Regions from separate parts of the Streptomyces sp. NPDC097595 genome, predicted to be linked through region 1. Evidence: riboswitches for the same ligand, from Rfam matches in the RefSeq annotation. Region 1 holds a riboswitch; the other holds the start of a gene.
What was found. Region 1 has a riboswitch for S-adenosylmethionine ahead of thrC (threonine synthase). Riboswitches for the same ligand answer to the same signal wherever they lie in the genome.
Positions count from the first base shown of each region.

Region 2: it holds a riboswitch for S-adenosylmethionine, as region 1 does, so the genes downstream of both, ACIQZN_RS12540 (aminotransferase class V-fold PLP-dependent enzyme) here and thrC (threonine synthase) in region 1, are expected to answer to the same signal.

Region 1 covers NZ_JBIWCN010000010.1:147,986-153,524, forward strand. The annotation lists gene ACIQZN_RS17800 (cold-shock protein) at 273-479, opposite strand; gene ACIQZN_RS17805 (MoaD/ThiS family protein) at 847-1,125, opposite strand; gene thrC (threonine synthase) at 1,154-2,446, opposite strand; SAM riboswitch class I at 2,464-2,590, opposite strand; gene ACIQZN_RS17815 (glucosyl-3-phosphoglycerate synthase) at 3,051-3,989, shown strand; gene ACIQZN_RS17820 (trehalose-6-phosphate synthase) at 4,054-5,445, shown strand; gene otsB (trehalose-phosphatase) at 5,442-5,539, opposite strand, start outside.
Region 2 covers NZ_JBIWCN010000006.1:241,022-246,560, reverse strand. The annotation lists gene ACIQZN_RS12560 (NYN domain-containing protein) at 1-148, opposite strand, end outside; gene ACIQZN_RS12555 (hypothetical protein) at 187-429, opposite strand; gene ACIQZN_RS12550 (rhomboid family intramembrane serine protease) at 589-1,335, shown strand; gene ACIQZN_RS12545 (Lrp/AsnC family transcriptional regulator) at 1,332-1,613, shown strand; gene ACIQZN_RS12540 (aminotransferase class V-fold PLP-dependent enzyme) at 1,652-3,028, opposite strand; SAM riboswitch class IV at 3,204-3,321, opposite strand; gene trpD (anthranilate phosphoribosyltransferase) at 3,404-4,468, opposite strand; gene ACIQZN_RS12530 (cytochrome bc complex cytochrome b subunit) at 4,592-5,539, opposite strand, start outside.

The DNA.
Region 1 (5,539 bases):
GACCGAGTGGCGCCCGCGACGGACGGCCTGCGTGCCCTGCGGTTCCTTCCCGCCTGGCCTGCGGGCCTCACCGGCCCGGTCCAAAATTCTGTCACTCTCACCTGGAGAGTGCTAAGCCCAATGATTAGCACTCGACCCCGTCGAGTGCAAGCGTCGCCTTCGGCATGTGGACAACCCCGGGGGCGCGCCCGGGCAGCGCGAAGGGTCCGTACCCCTATAGGTACGGACCCTTCGTACGTGCGTGGCGTCGCGGCCGACGTGCCGTGCCGGGCTCAGCCGACGGCGAGCTTGACCATGTCCGCCTGCGGCCCCTTCTGGCCCTGCGAGATCTCGAACTCGACCCGCTGACCTTCTTCGAGGGTGCGGTAACCGTCCATCTGGATCGCGCTGTAGTGGACGAATACATCCGCACCACCGTCGACCGCGATGAAGCCGTACCCCTTCTCCGCGTTGAACCACTTGACGGTGCCCTGAGCCATGCCCAACTCCCCTGTAACGTGTGTGCGCCGAAGCGCGTCGACCGCGGCTGAATGTATCTGCCCAACTGCCCTCTGCAACAGGTCAATTGGACGACAATTCTGCGCGGCACCGATCGCCCGAATATGAGGAATTCATGAGATTGCGGGGCAAGTCGGGCCCGGCAAAGGCGACTTAAGGCGCAAGAGGCGCAGGCACATTGGCTGCTTCTGATCGTGGCGCGGCGCATTCTCATATGCGAGGGGCACGGGCAGCGAAGGGGACTTCCCACACTCTACCCCGCTCAACCATGCAGAATTGCCCCCTCCGCTTCTCTCGCGGAGGGGGCAATTACGGTGACGCTACGGAGTCTTGGGCGAAGCCTCGGGCTCAGCAGCCGCCGGCCACTGCGGGGATGATCGAGACGCCGGCACCGTCCGGGGTGACCGCGTCGAGGCCGCCTTCAAAGCGCACGTCGTCGTCGTTGACGTACACGTTGACGAAGCGGCGCAGCTTGCCCTGGTCGTCCAGCACGCGGGCGGCGATGCCCGGGTGGTCCTTCTCCAGCGAGGCGATGACCTCGGAGAGGGTCGCGCCCTCGGCCGGAACCTCGGCCTGGCCGCCGGTGTAGGTGCGGAGGATGGTGGGAATGCGGACCTTGACGCTCATGGCGGTGCCTTCCTGAAGTCTCGGGTGGTCAGCTGGTGGCGAGTCCGGCGGCGCGGAAGGCGTCGAGGCTCGGGCGGATCGTGGCGGTCGCCTGCGAGGTGTCGGCCACCGCGTCCAGCGTCTTGAGGCCGTCACCCGTGTTCAGGACGACGGTGGTGAGCGCCGGGTCGAGCAGGCCGGCGTCGATCAGCTTCTTCGTCACGCCGACCGTCACCCCGCCCGCCGTCTCGGCGAAGATGCCCTCGGTGCGGGCCAGCAGCTTGATCGCGTCCACGACCTGCTCGTCGTTGACGTCCTCGACGGCACCGCCGGTGCGGCGGGCGATGTCCAGGACGTACGGGCCGTCGGCCGGGTTGCCGATCGCGAGGGACTTGGCGATCGTGTTCGGCTTCTGCGGGCGGACCACGTCGTGACCGGCCTTGAAGGCGGTGGAGACCGGGGAGCAGCCCTCGGCCTGGGCACCGAAGATCTTGTACGGCTTGTCCTCGACCAGGCCGAGCTTGATCAGCTCCTGGAGGCCCTTGTCGATCTTCGTGAGCTGCGAGCCGGACGCGATCGGGATGACGATCTGGTCGGGCAGCTGCCAGCCGAGCTGCTCGCAGATCTCGTACGCGAGCGTCTTGGAACCCTCGCCGTAGTACGGACGCAGGTTCACGTTGACGAACCCCCAGCCCTCGCCGAGCGGGTCGCCGATGAGCTCGGAGCAGAAGCGGTTGACGTCGTCGTAATTGCCCTCGATGCCGACCAGCTCACCGCCGTACACCGCGGCCATGACGACCTTGCCCTGCTCCAGGTCGTGCGGGATGAACACGCAGGAGCGCAGGCCCGCCCGCGAGGCGGCGGCGCCGACCGCACCGGCGAGGTTGCCGGTCGAGGAGCAGGAGAGCGTGGTGAAACCGAAGGCGCGGGCGGCCTCGACGGCGATGGCCACGACGCGGTCCTTGAAGGAGTGCGTCGGGTTGCCGGAGTCGTCCTTCACGTACAGGCCGCCGGTCACACCCAGCTCGCGGGCGAGGTTGTCGGCCTTGACCAGCTTGGTGAAGCCGGGGTTGAGATTGGGCTTGTCGGCCACATCGGCGGGCACCGGCAGCAGCGGCGCGTAGCGCCAGATGTTGTTCGGGCCGGCCTCGATGCGCTTCTTCAGCTCGTCGGAGGAGCCGCTCGGCAGGTCGTACGCCACTTCGAGCGGCCCGAAACAGGACGCGCAGGCGAAAATGGGACCGAGTGCGAACCGCTCACCGCATTCGCGACAGGAAAGAGCCGCGGCGGGACCGAGGTCCACGGAAGATTCGGTGTTTGCTGCAATGGTTTCAACAGCCATGATGGCGAGGCCCTTTCTCCTCATCTTCCTCACGGCGCGTTTCGCCGCGAGACGGAATTGGCACCTTCCCCACCTGACCTCGCGGTCGGCAGGAGGGTTGCCGGGACTTCAACGGGCCGTTCCCTCTGTCCCTCTGGATGAGCGCTGTGGCAACGGATCATGGATCCGCGCATTTGTCGGCGGACCGACCCCGGCATGCGATAGCCGTCCGCGTTGTTCAAGACTGTAACCGAAGGACCGGACGGGTGAGATAGCCGTCCGTACCGCGAGATGGATCACAGAGCCGCCCCGGATGCCCGGACCGGGGAGGAATTGGGCCCCTGCGAAGCAGGGCAGGAAACGGCCTTCACACCAGAACGAAAGACGCCCACATGATCGGGTACGCTGGCCAGCGTGCGGTGCGAGAACCAAGCTCCGCACGCGTGCTGATCGAGAACCAAGACGGCACACTCACCACCAAGCTTTGCCGTACCAAACCGGGCAGGTTTCGTCCCGGCTGGCGTTGATCGTGGAAGACCTGCCGGGTCGCTGACCCGCAGGCGGCGTGAGCCAGGAATCCCCCTGCGTCAGCTGGGGGAGGATTCAAATACAGGGAGTATCGACCGTGCTCGAAGAGGTCGAAAGCTGGCTGACCAGGCGTTCCTGGTCGGCCGCCGACCATCCGCCGGAGAGCGTGCGGGCCGCCGCCGGCGGTACGGGCGTGAGCGTCGTTCTACCGGCACTCAACGAGGCCGCGACCGTCGGCGACATCGTCGCCACGATCCGGCACGAGCTGATGGAGCGCATTCCGTTGGTCGACGAGCTGGTCGTGATCGACTCGGGCTCCACGGACGCCACCGCCGAGGTCGCCCGCCGCGCGGGCGCCCGGGTGGTCCACCGCGACGTGATCCTGCCCCGCCTCCCGGCCGTCCCCGGCAAGGGCGAGGTGCTGTGGCGGTCGCTCCTGGTGACCAGCGGCGACATCCTGTGCTTCATCGACGCGGACCTGAAGGACTTCTCGGCCGACTTCGTCTCCGGCATCGTCGGCCCGCTGCTCGCCCACCCCGAGGTGCAGTTCGTCAAGGCGATGTACGACCGCCCGCTCGGCGAGGCGGCCGGCCAGGGCGGCCGCGTCACCGAGCTGGTGGCCCGGCCCCTGCTGAACCTGCACTGGCCGCTCCTCGCGGGCTTCGTCCAGCCGCTCGGCGGCGAGTACGCCGTACGCCGCTCGCTCCTGGAGCGGCTGCCGTTCCCGGTCGGCTACGGGGTCGAGCTCGGCCTGCTCGTGGACGCGCTGCACACCGTGGGCCTCGACGCCCTCGCCCAGGTGGACGTCGGCGTCCGCGTCCACCGCCACCAGGACGGCCGGGCGCTCGGCCGGATGGCCGCCGCGATCTACCGCACCGCGCAGGTGCGGCTCTCCCGGGGCCATCTGGTGCGCCCCTCGCTGACCCAGTACGAACGCGGACCGGACGGGTTCGTTCCCCGCACGTACCCCGTCGACACGCAGGAGAGGCCGCCCATGTGCGAGATCGAGGAGTACGTGGCACGCCGCGCGGCCTGATCACGACCCCACGCCGTCCGGCTTCGTACGTTTGGACGGATCAGGTTCGGGCTAGATTCCGGCCATGGTCTCCGAGCACGCCCCCCAGCCCGCTGCCCAGGTCCTCGTCGCCTCCAACCGCGGCCCCGTCACGTACGCCGTGGGCGACGACGGCACCCTCGAAGCGAAACGGGGCGGGGGCGGACTCGTCTCCGGCCTCAGCGCCGTGGACGACAAGATGTGGGTCTGCGCCGCCCTCGGCGACGGCGACCGCGAGGCGGTGCGGCGGGGGGTCGGCGAGCCGGGTGTCCGGATGCTCGACATCGACGCCGCGGTGCACGCCGACGCGTACAACGGCATCGCCAACTCCGTGCTGTGGTTCGTCCACCACATGCTGTACCAGACGCCCGTCGAGCCCGTCTTCGACGCGGAGTTCCGCAGGCAGTGGGCCTCCTTCGAGACGTACAACCGGGCCTTCGCCGAGGCGCTGGCCGAGGAGGCGGGCGAGGGCGCGGCCGTCCTCGTGCAGGACTACCACCTCTCGCTGGTCCCCGGCATGCTCCGCGAGCTCCGCCCCGATCTGCGGATCGGCCACTTCTCGCACACCCCGTGGGCGCCCGTCGACTACTTCCGGCTGCTCCCCGACGACATCGCCGAACAGCTGCTGCGCGGCATCCTCGGCGCCGACCGCGCCGCCTTCCTGACCCGCCGCTGGGCGGACGCCTTCATCGGCTGCTGTACGGAGATCCTGGGCGGCACCGGCCGCACCCGCATCGGCGTCCACGGCCTGGGCGCCGACGCCGGATTCCTGCGCGGCCGCGCGCACGAGGCGGACGTGGACGAGCGGATGGCGGCCCTGCGCGAGCAGATCGGGCCCGACCGGAAGACCGTCGTCCGGGTCGACCGGACGGAGCTGTCCAAGAACATCGTCCGGGGCCTCCACGCCTACCGCACGCTGCTGGACGAGCGCCCCGAGTGGCGCGAACGCGTCGTGCACGTCGCCTTCGCCTACCCCTCGCGCCAGGACCTCGCGGTCTACCGGGAGTACACCGCGGAGGTCCAGCGGGTCGCCGACGCGATCAACAAGACGTACGGCACGGACGGCTGGACCCCGGTCGTCCTGCACGTCAAGGACGACTTCGCCCGCTCGCTCGCCGCGTACCGGCTGGCCGACGTCGCCCTCGTCAACCCGATCCGGGACGGCATGAACCTGGTCGCCAAGGAGGTCCCGGTCGTCTCCGACGAGGGCTGCGCGCTGGTCCTGTCGCGGGAGGCCGGTGCGTACGAGGAGCTGGGCGAGCACGCCTTCACGGTCAACCCGTACGACGTCTCGGCCACGGCCGACGCGCTGCACGAGGCGCTGACGCTCCCGGACGACGTGCGGGCCGCGCGCACGGAGCGCCTGGCCGAGGCGGCGACCGCGCTGCCGCCGCAGCAGTGGTTCCTGGACCAGCTGGACGCGCTGCGGCGCGATTAGGACGGGGCCTGGGCGATCCGGGCGGCGAGGTCCCGCAGGTACGCGACGACCTCGCCGGGCCCGGACAGGGCCAGGTCGGCGCGGGCGGCGAGCT
Region 2 (5,539 bases), on a different contig from region 1:
GCAGTTCGGCGACCGTGAGTCCGCCGAACGCGTCGGAGACCAGCGCGACGACCCGGCGCCGTACCCCTTCGGGCAGCGGGCGGTCGAGCGCCTCCACGGCGTCATCGGCCCCGTCGGCCGACGCGGCGCCGCCCTCGGGCTGCTCCACCATCCGTCACCCCATTGTGTTGTCTCCGCACGGCCCCGTCAGGAGTCGGCACCCGGCCTGTCGACGAGCTCGATCTGGTCCACCGCGTTGCACCAACGACAACGGACCGACTCGATGGTCTCACTGACCACCTCGCGTTCCTCGACGCTCGACTCACCGGCCAGGTCGAGGTGCACGTACTCCACGACCTTCGAGGACCGCGTCACGTCGAACCGTGTGAGGTTCCCGCAGAGCGTGCAGCGCCAGCGGGTCGTGTCGGTCGGCTGGGGAACGGTCGTCATCGTGCGTCCTCTTTCGTCGAGCCGTGAGCTGCCGGACAAGGGTCTCGCGGTGCGCCGTCGAACTGCGGATGTCCACCTGTCACCCTACGGCCTCGGCGCATCCGCCCGGCACGGCGAGGCGGTCTGTCCCGTTCGCTCCGTTTGCGTCATGCTCTGTTCATGATCGATCGGCGGGCCGCCGCGGGCAGGCTCCTTCGGGCGGCCACTTCGGGCGGGCCACCGGTGACGTACGCCCTCATCGCCCTGTGCTGCGCGGTCTTCGTGATCAGCCCGCTCTCCGGCTTCGTCCCGGTGCGCGGCGGGGCCGACGCGCTGCTCGCCGCCCAGGCCGGTTACTTCGAACGGTGGGGCGTGATCCCGAACGAGCTGTGGGACGGCTCGGCGCACGCCCTGCTCACCCCGTTCACCGCGCTGTTCGTGCACGGCAGCTGGCTGCACCTGCTGGGGAACATGCTGTTCCTGTACGTGTTCGGCGCGATGGCCGAGGAACGCATGGGGCACACCGAGTTCGCCCTCTTCTACCTGGGCTGCGGCTATCTGGCGTTGCTCGCGTACGCCGCCGCGCACGCCACGTCCGACCAGACGCTCGTCGGTGCCTCGGGGGCGATCTCGGCGGTGCTCGGGGCGTTCCTCTACCTCTTCCCCCGGGCCCGCGTGACCAGCGTCTTCCCGTTCCTGCTGTTCCTGCCGCTGCGCTTCCCCGCGTGGGTGGTGCTGATCTTCTGGTTCGTGCTCCAGTGGCTGGCCGCCGAGGGCGCGGGCAGCGGCCCGGGCGTGGCGTACCTGGCCCACGTCGTCGGCTTCGCGACCGGCTTCCTGTACGCCTGGGGCCGCTACAGGCGCGACACCAAAGGCCCTAGAGTGAAGTCTCCAGCCACGGCCACCGAGGGAGAAACACAGCCGTGATCACCGCGATCGTGCTCATCAAAACCAGCGTGGACCGGATTCCCGAGATCGCCGAGGCCATCGCCGCGCTGGACAGCGTCAGCGAGGTCTTCTCGGTCACCGGCACCTACGACCTGATCGCCATGGTCCGGGTGGCCAAGCACGACGACCTGGCCGAGGTCATCCCCGGCCGGATCAGCAAGATCCCGGGCGTCGAGGGGACCGACACCCACGTGGCCTTCCGCACGTACTCCCAGCACGACCTGGAAGCCGCGTTCTCCATCGGCCTCGACGCGTAGGGTCTTTTCCTTTTGGATCAGGCCGCGCCGCCCGGCCCTCAGATCTGGGCGGCGCCCCGGTCCGGCACGCAACGGCCGTCCTCGGTGCGGTACTTCCAGCGTGCCCCGTCGCTCACCAGCTCCCGCACCGCGCGCAGGAAGCGCTCGACGTGCTCGTCCGGGGTCCCGGCGCCGAAGCTGACCCGGATCGCGTTCAGGGACCGCTCCCCCGGCTCCGCCTCCGGCGCACCGCACTCCCCCGCCTCGCCCGGGTCGCTGCCGAGCAGGGTGCGTACGAGGGGGTGGGCGCAGAAGAGGCCGTCGCGCACCCCGATGCCGTACTCGGCGGAGAGCGCGGCGGCGAAGTGGGAGCTGTTCCAGCCCTCCACCACGAACGAGATCACGCCGACCCTCGGCGCGTCGTCGCCGAACAGCGAGAGCACCTTCACCTCGGGGACCTCGGCGAGCCCCGTCAGGACCTCGCCGACGAGGTGCTGCTCGCGGGCGACCAACTGGTCGAATCCGGCCTCGGTGAGCGCCTTGCAGGCGGAGGCGATGGAGTAGACGCCGATGACGTTGGGCGAGCCTGCCTCGTGCCGGGCGGCCGTGGTGTGCCACTCGACGTCCACGCCGCCGTCCACGCGCCGGGCCACCGTGCGGGACGCGCCGCCGCCGGCCAGGTACGGCTCGGCCTCGCGCAGCCAGTCGGCCCGGCCGGCCAGGACGCCCGAGCCGAACGGGGCGTACAGCTTGTGCCCGGAGAAGGCGACCCAGTCCACGTCCAGCTCGGCGATGTCCACGGGGTGGTGCGGGGCGAGCTGGGCTGCGTCCAGGACGATCCGGGCGCCATGGGCGTGCGCGGCGGCGGCCAGCTCCCGTACGGGCCACAGCTCGCCGGTGACGTTGGAGGCGCCGGTGACACAGACCAGCGCGGGGCCGTGGGGGTCACGCTCGGCGAGGGCGCGCTCCAGAGTGGCGACGGCCTGGGCGGGGGTGCGCGGGGCGTTCAGGTAGGTGACGCGGGCGTCGCGCCAGGGCAGCAGCGAGGCGTGGTGCTCGGTCTCGAAGACGAAGACCTGGCAGTCGGCGGGCAGCGCGGCGGCCAGCAGGTTCAGCGAGTCCGTGGTGGACCGGGTGAAGACCACCTGGTCCTCGGGACGGCAGCCCAGGAACTCCGCCACGGTGGCCCGGCTCGACTCGAAGAGATCCGTGGACAGCTGCGAGAGGTACCCGGCGCCCCGGTGCACGCTGCCGTAGTACGGGGCGTACGCGGCGACGTCGTCCCAGACCCGCTTCAGCGCCGGGGCGCTCGCCGCGTAGTCCAGCGCCGCGTAGCCGACCTCCCCGCCGGTGACCAGCGGGACGAGGACATCCTCGCCCAGAACCGGCAGCGGGGCACAAAGCGACTGGTCGGCGGCAGCGGTGAAGACAGACATGGCGAACTCCCGTAACAGGCAGGCGAATTCCGCGTGCCGACAGAGGCGCGGCAGCACGGAGTGAAAGAAAGAGGGGTGTGCGGAGAAGGGCCTCGGGCCCTAACGCATTCGCTTGCTCACAAGAGGCTCCCTGAGGACCAAGGACCCCACGGGTGGACGTCACGCGACGTCGAGGGGTCCGCGCTTGCCGCAGACCTCGCTGCCTGCGGCCTGGTCTTCACCCGGGGCACCCCGCCACGGACGGAGGGTTGCCGGACAGCGGGCCGGGGCCGTAGTCGCTGTCACTCATGACCTGCGCAGCATCTTGCCACACGTACGGGAACGCGCAAGGCGCAGTCCGCGATACGGACTGCGCCCCGGCTCACCTCGCTGCGCTCACGCGTTGCTGGCGACGACCCATCTCTCCAGCGCCCGCCCGGCCGCACCCGAGTCGATGGACTCGGCGGCCTTCGCCATACCGGCCCGGATCTGCTCGGTGAGCGGCGCATCGCCCGGGTCCAGCGCGACCAGCGCCGCCGCCGAGTTGAGCAGCACGGCGTCCCGTACCGGACCGGTCTCCCCGGCCAGCAGCCGGCGCGCCACATCCGCGTTGTACGAGGCGTCGGCGCCGCGCAGCGCCTCCACCGGGACCAGCTCGACGCCCACGTCGCGCGGGTCGAAGGTCTCCTCGCGGACCACGCCGTCCCGGGCCACCCAGACCCGCGAGGTCGCCGTGGTGGTGAGCTCGTCCAGGCCGTCGTCGCCCCGGAAGACCAGGGCGGAGTTGCCGCGCTCGGCGAGGACGCCCGCGACGATGGGGGCCATGCGCAGATCGGCCACCCCGATCGCCTGGGAGCGCACCCGGGCCGGGTTGGTGAGCGGGCCCAGGATGTTGAACGTGGTGGGCGCGCCCAGCTCCGCACGCGCCTTGGCCGCGTGGCGCAGGGCGGGGTGGAACTTCACCGCGAAGCAGAAGGTGATGCCCGCCTCCTCGGCCACCTCCACGACGCGCCGGGGGGCCAGCTCCAGGTTGACGCCGAGCTTCCCGAGCACGTCGGACGAGCCGCTGGCCGAGGAGGAGGCGCGGCTGCCGTGCTTGACGACCTTCGCGCCGGTGCCGGCCACGACGATCGCGGACATCGTGGAGATGTTGACGGTCTTGGCCATGTCGCCGCCGGTACCGACGATGTCGACGGTGCGGCCGGGCACCTCGATGGTCGTGGCGTGCTCGTACATCGCGCGGACCAGACCGGAGACCTCGGTGACCGTCTCGCCCTTGGCGCGCAGGGCGACCGCGAATCCGGCGATCTGCACATCGGTCGCCTCGCCGCTCATGATGCGGTCCATGGCCCAGGCGGTGGCGTCGGAGCTCAGGTCCTCGCCGCGCAGCAGGGGGGTCAGCACGCCGGGCCAGGAGAAGGCCGCCACGCTGTCGCCGCCGTCCGGGGTCACAACGTTCATGGTCCGCTCCTGGGGTCCACAGCCGATAAGGGATCGGCTCCACCCTATCGAGCCCCGGGGGACGGCAAAGAGCCCCGTCCATCGAATGGACGGGGCTCTCGCCGTGGCGATCAGAACGGGTGATCAGTGGTGGCCGTGGCCGCTGGTGATCTCCTTGTACTCCTCGGCGGTGGGCTTGGCGATCTGGGTGTCCTCGCCGTACAGGCTCTTGCTGAGCCGCGCCCGGACCTTGGTGATCCTGGAGACCTTGCGCTCGACACCGTTCTCGTCGACCGTCGGGCCGATCTCGAGCGGCTGGTACTGCTCGTGCGCGGTGAGCGCGTACCGGGCCTCCGGCGACAGCGGCTCGTGGACCTCGACGAACTCACCGTGCGGCAGGCGCTTGATGAGACCCGACTCGCGGCCGTGCAGCACCTTCTCCTTGTCGCGGCGCTGGAGGCCGAGGCAGATCCGCCGGGTCGCGACGAACGCGATGACCGGGCCGACGAAGAAGGCGATACGGACGAACCAGCTGATCGAGTTGAGCGAGAGGCTGAAGTGCGTCGCCCAGATGTCGTTGCCGCCGCCGATCAGCATGACGAAGTAGATCGTCACCCAGGCGACACCGAGGGCCGTCCGGGTCGGCGCGTTGCGCGGCTTGTCCAGGATGTGGTGCTCGCGCTTGTCGCCGGTGATCCAGGACTCGATGAACGGCCACATGGCCAGCGCACCGAGCACCACACCGAACAGGACGAGCGGGATGAAGACACCCAGGACCAGCGTGTGGCCCCAGAGGTTGATCTCCCAGCCCGGCATCACACGGACGAAGCCTTCGGCGAAGCCCATGTACCAGTCCGGCTGGGCGCCCGTGGACACCTGGTCGGGGCGGTACGGGCCGATGGCCCAGATCGGGTTGATCGAGGCGATCGCCGCGATGATCGCGATGAAGCCGAAGACCAGGAAGAAGAACCCGCCGGCCTTCGCCATGTACACCGGCAGCAGGGGCATGCCGACGACGTTCTTGTTGGTCCGTCCGGGACCCGCGAACTGGGTGTGCTTGTGGTAGAAGACCAGGATCAGGTGGCCGACCAC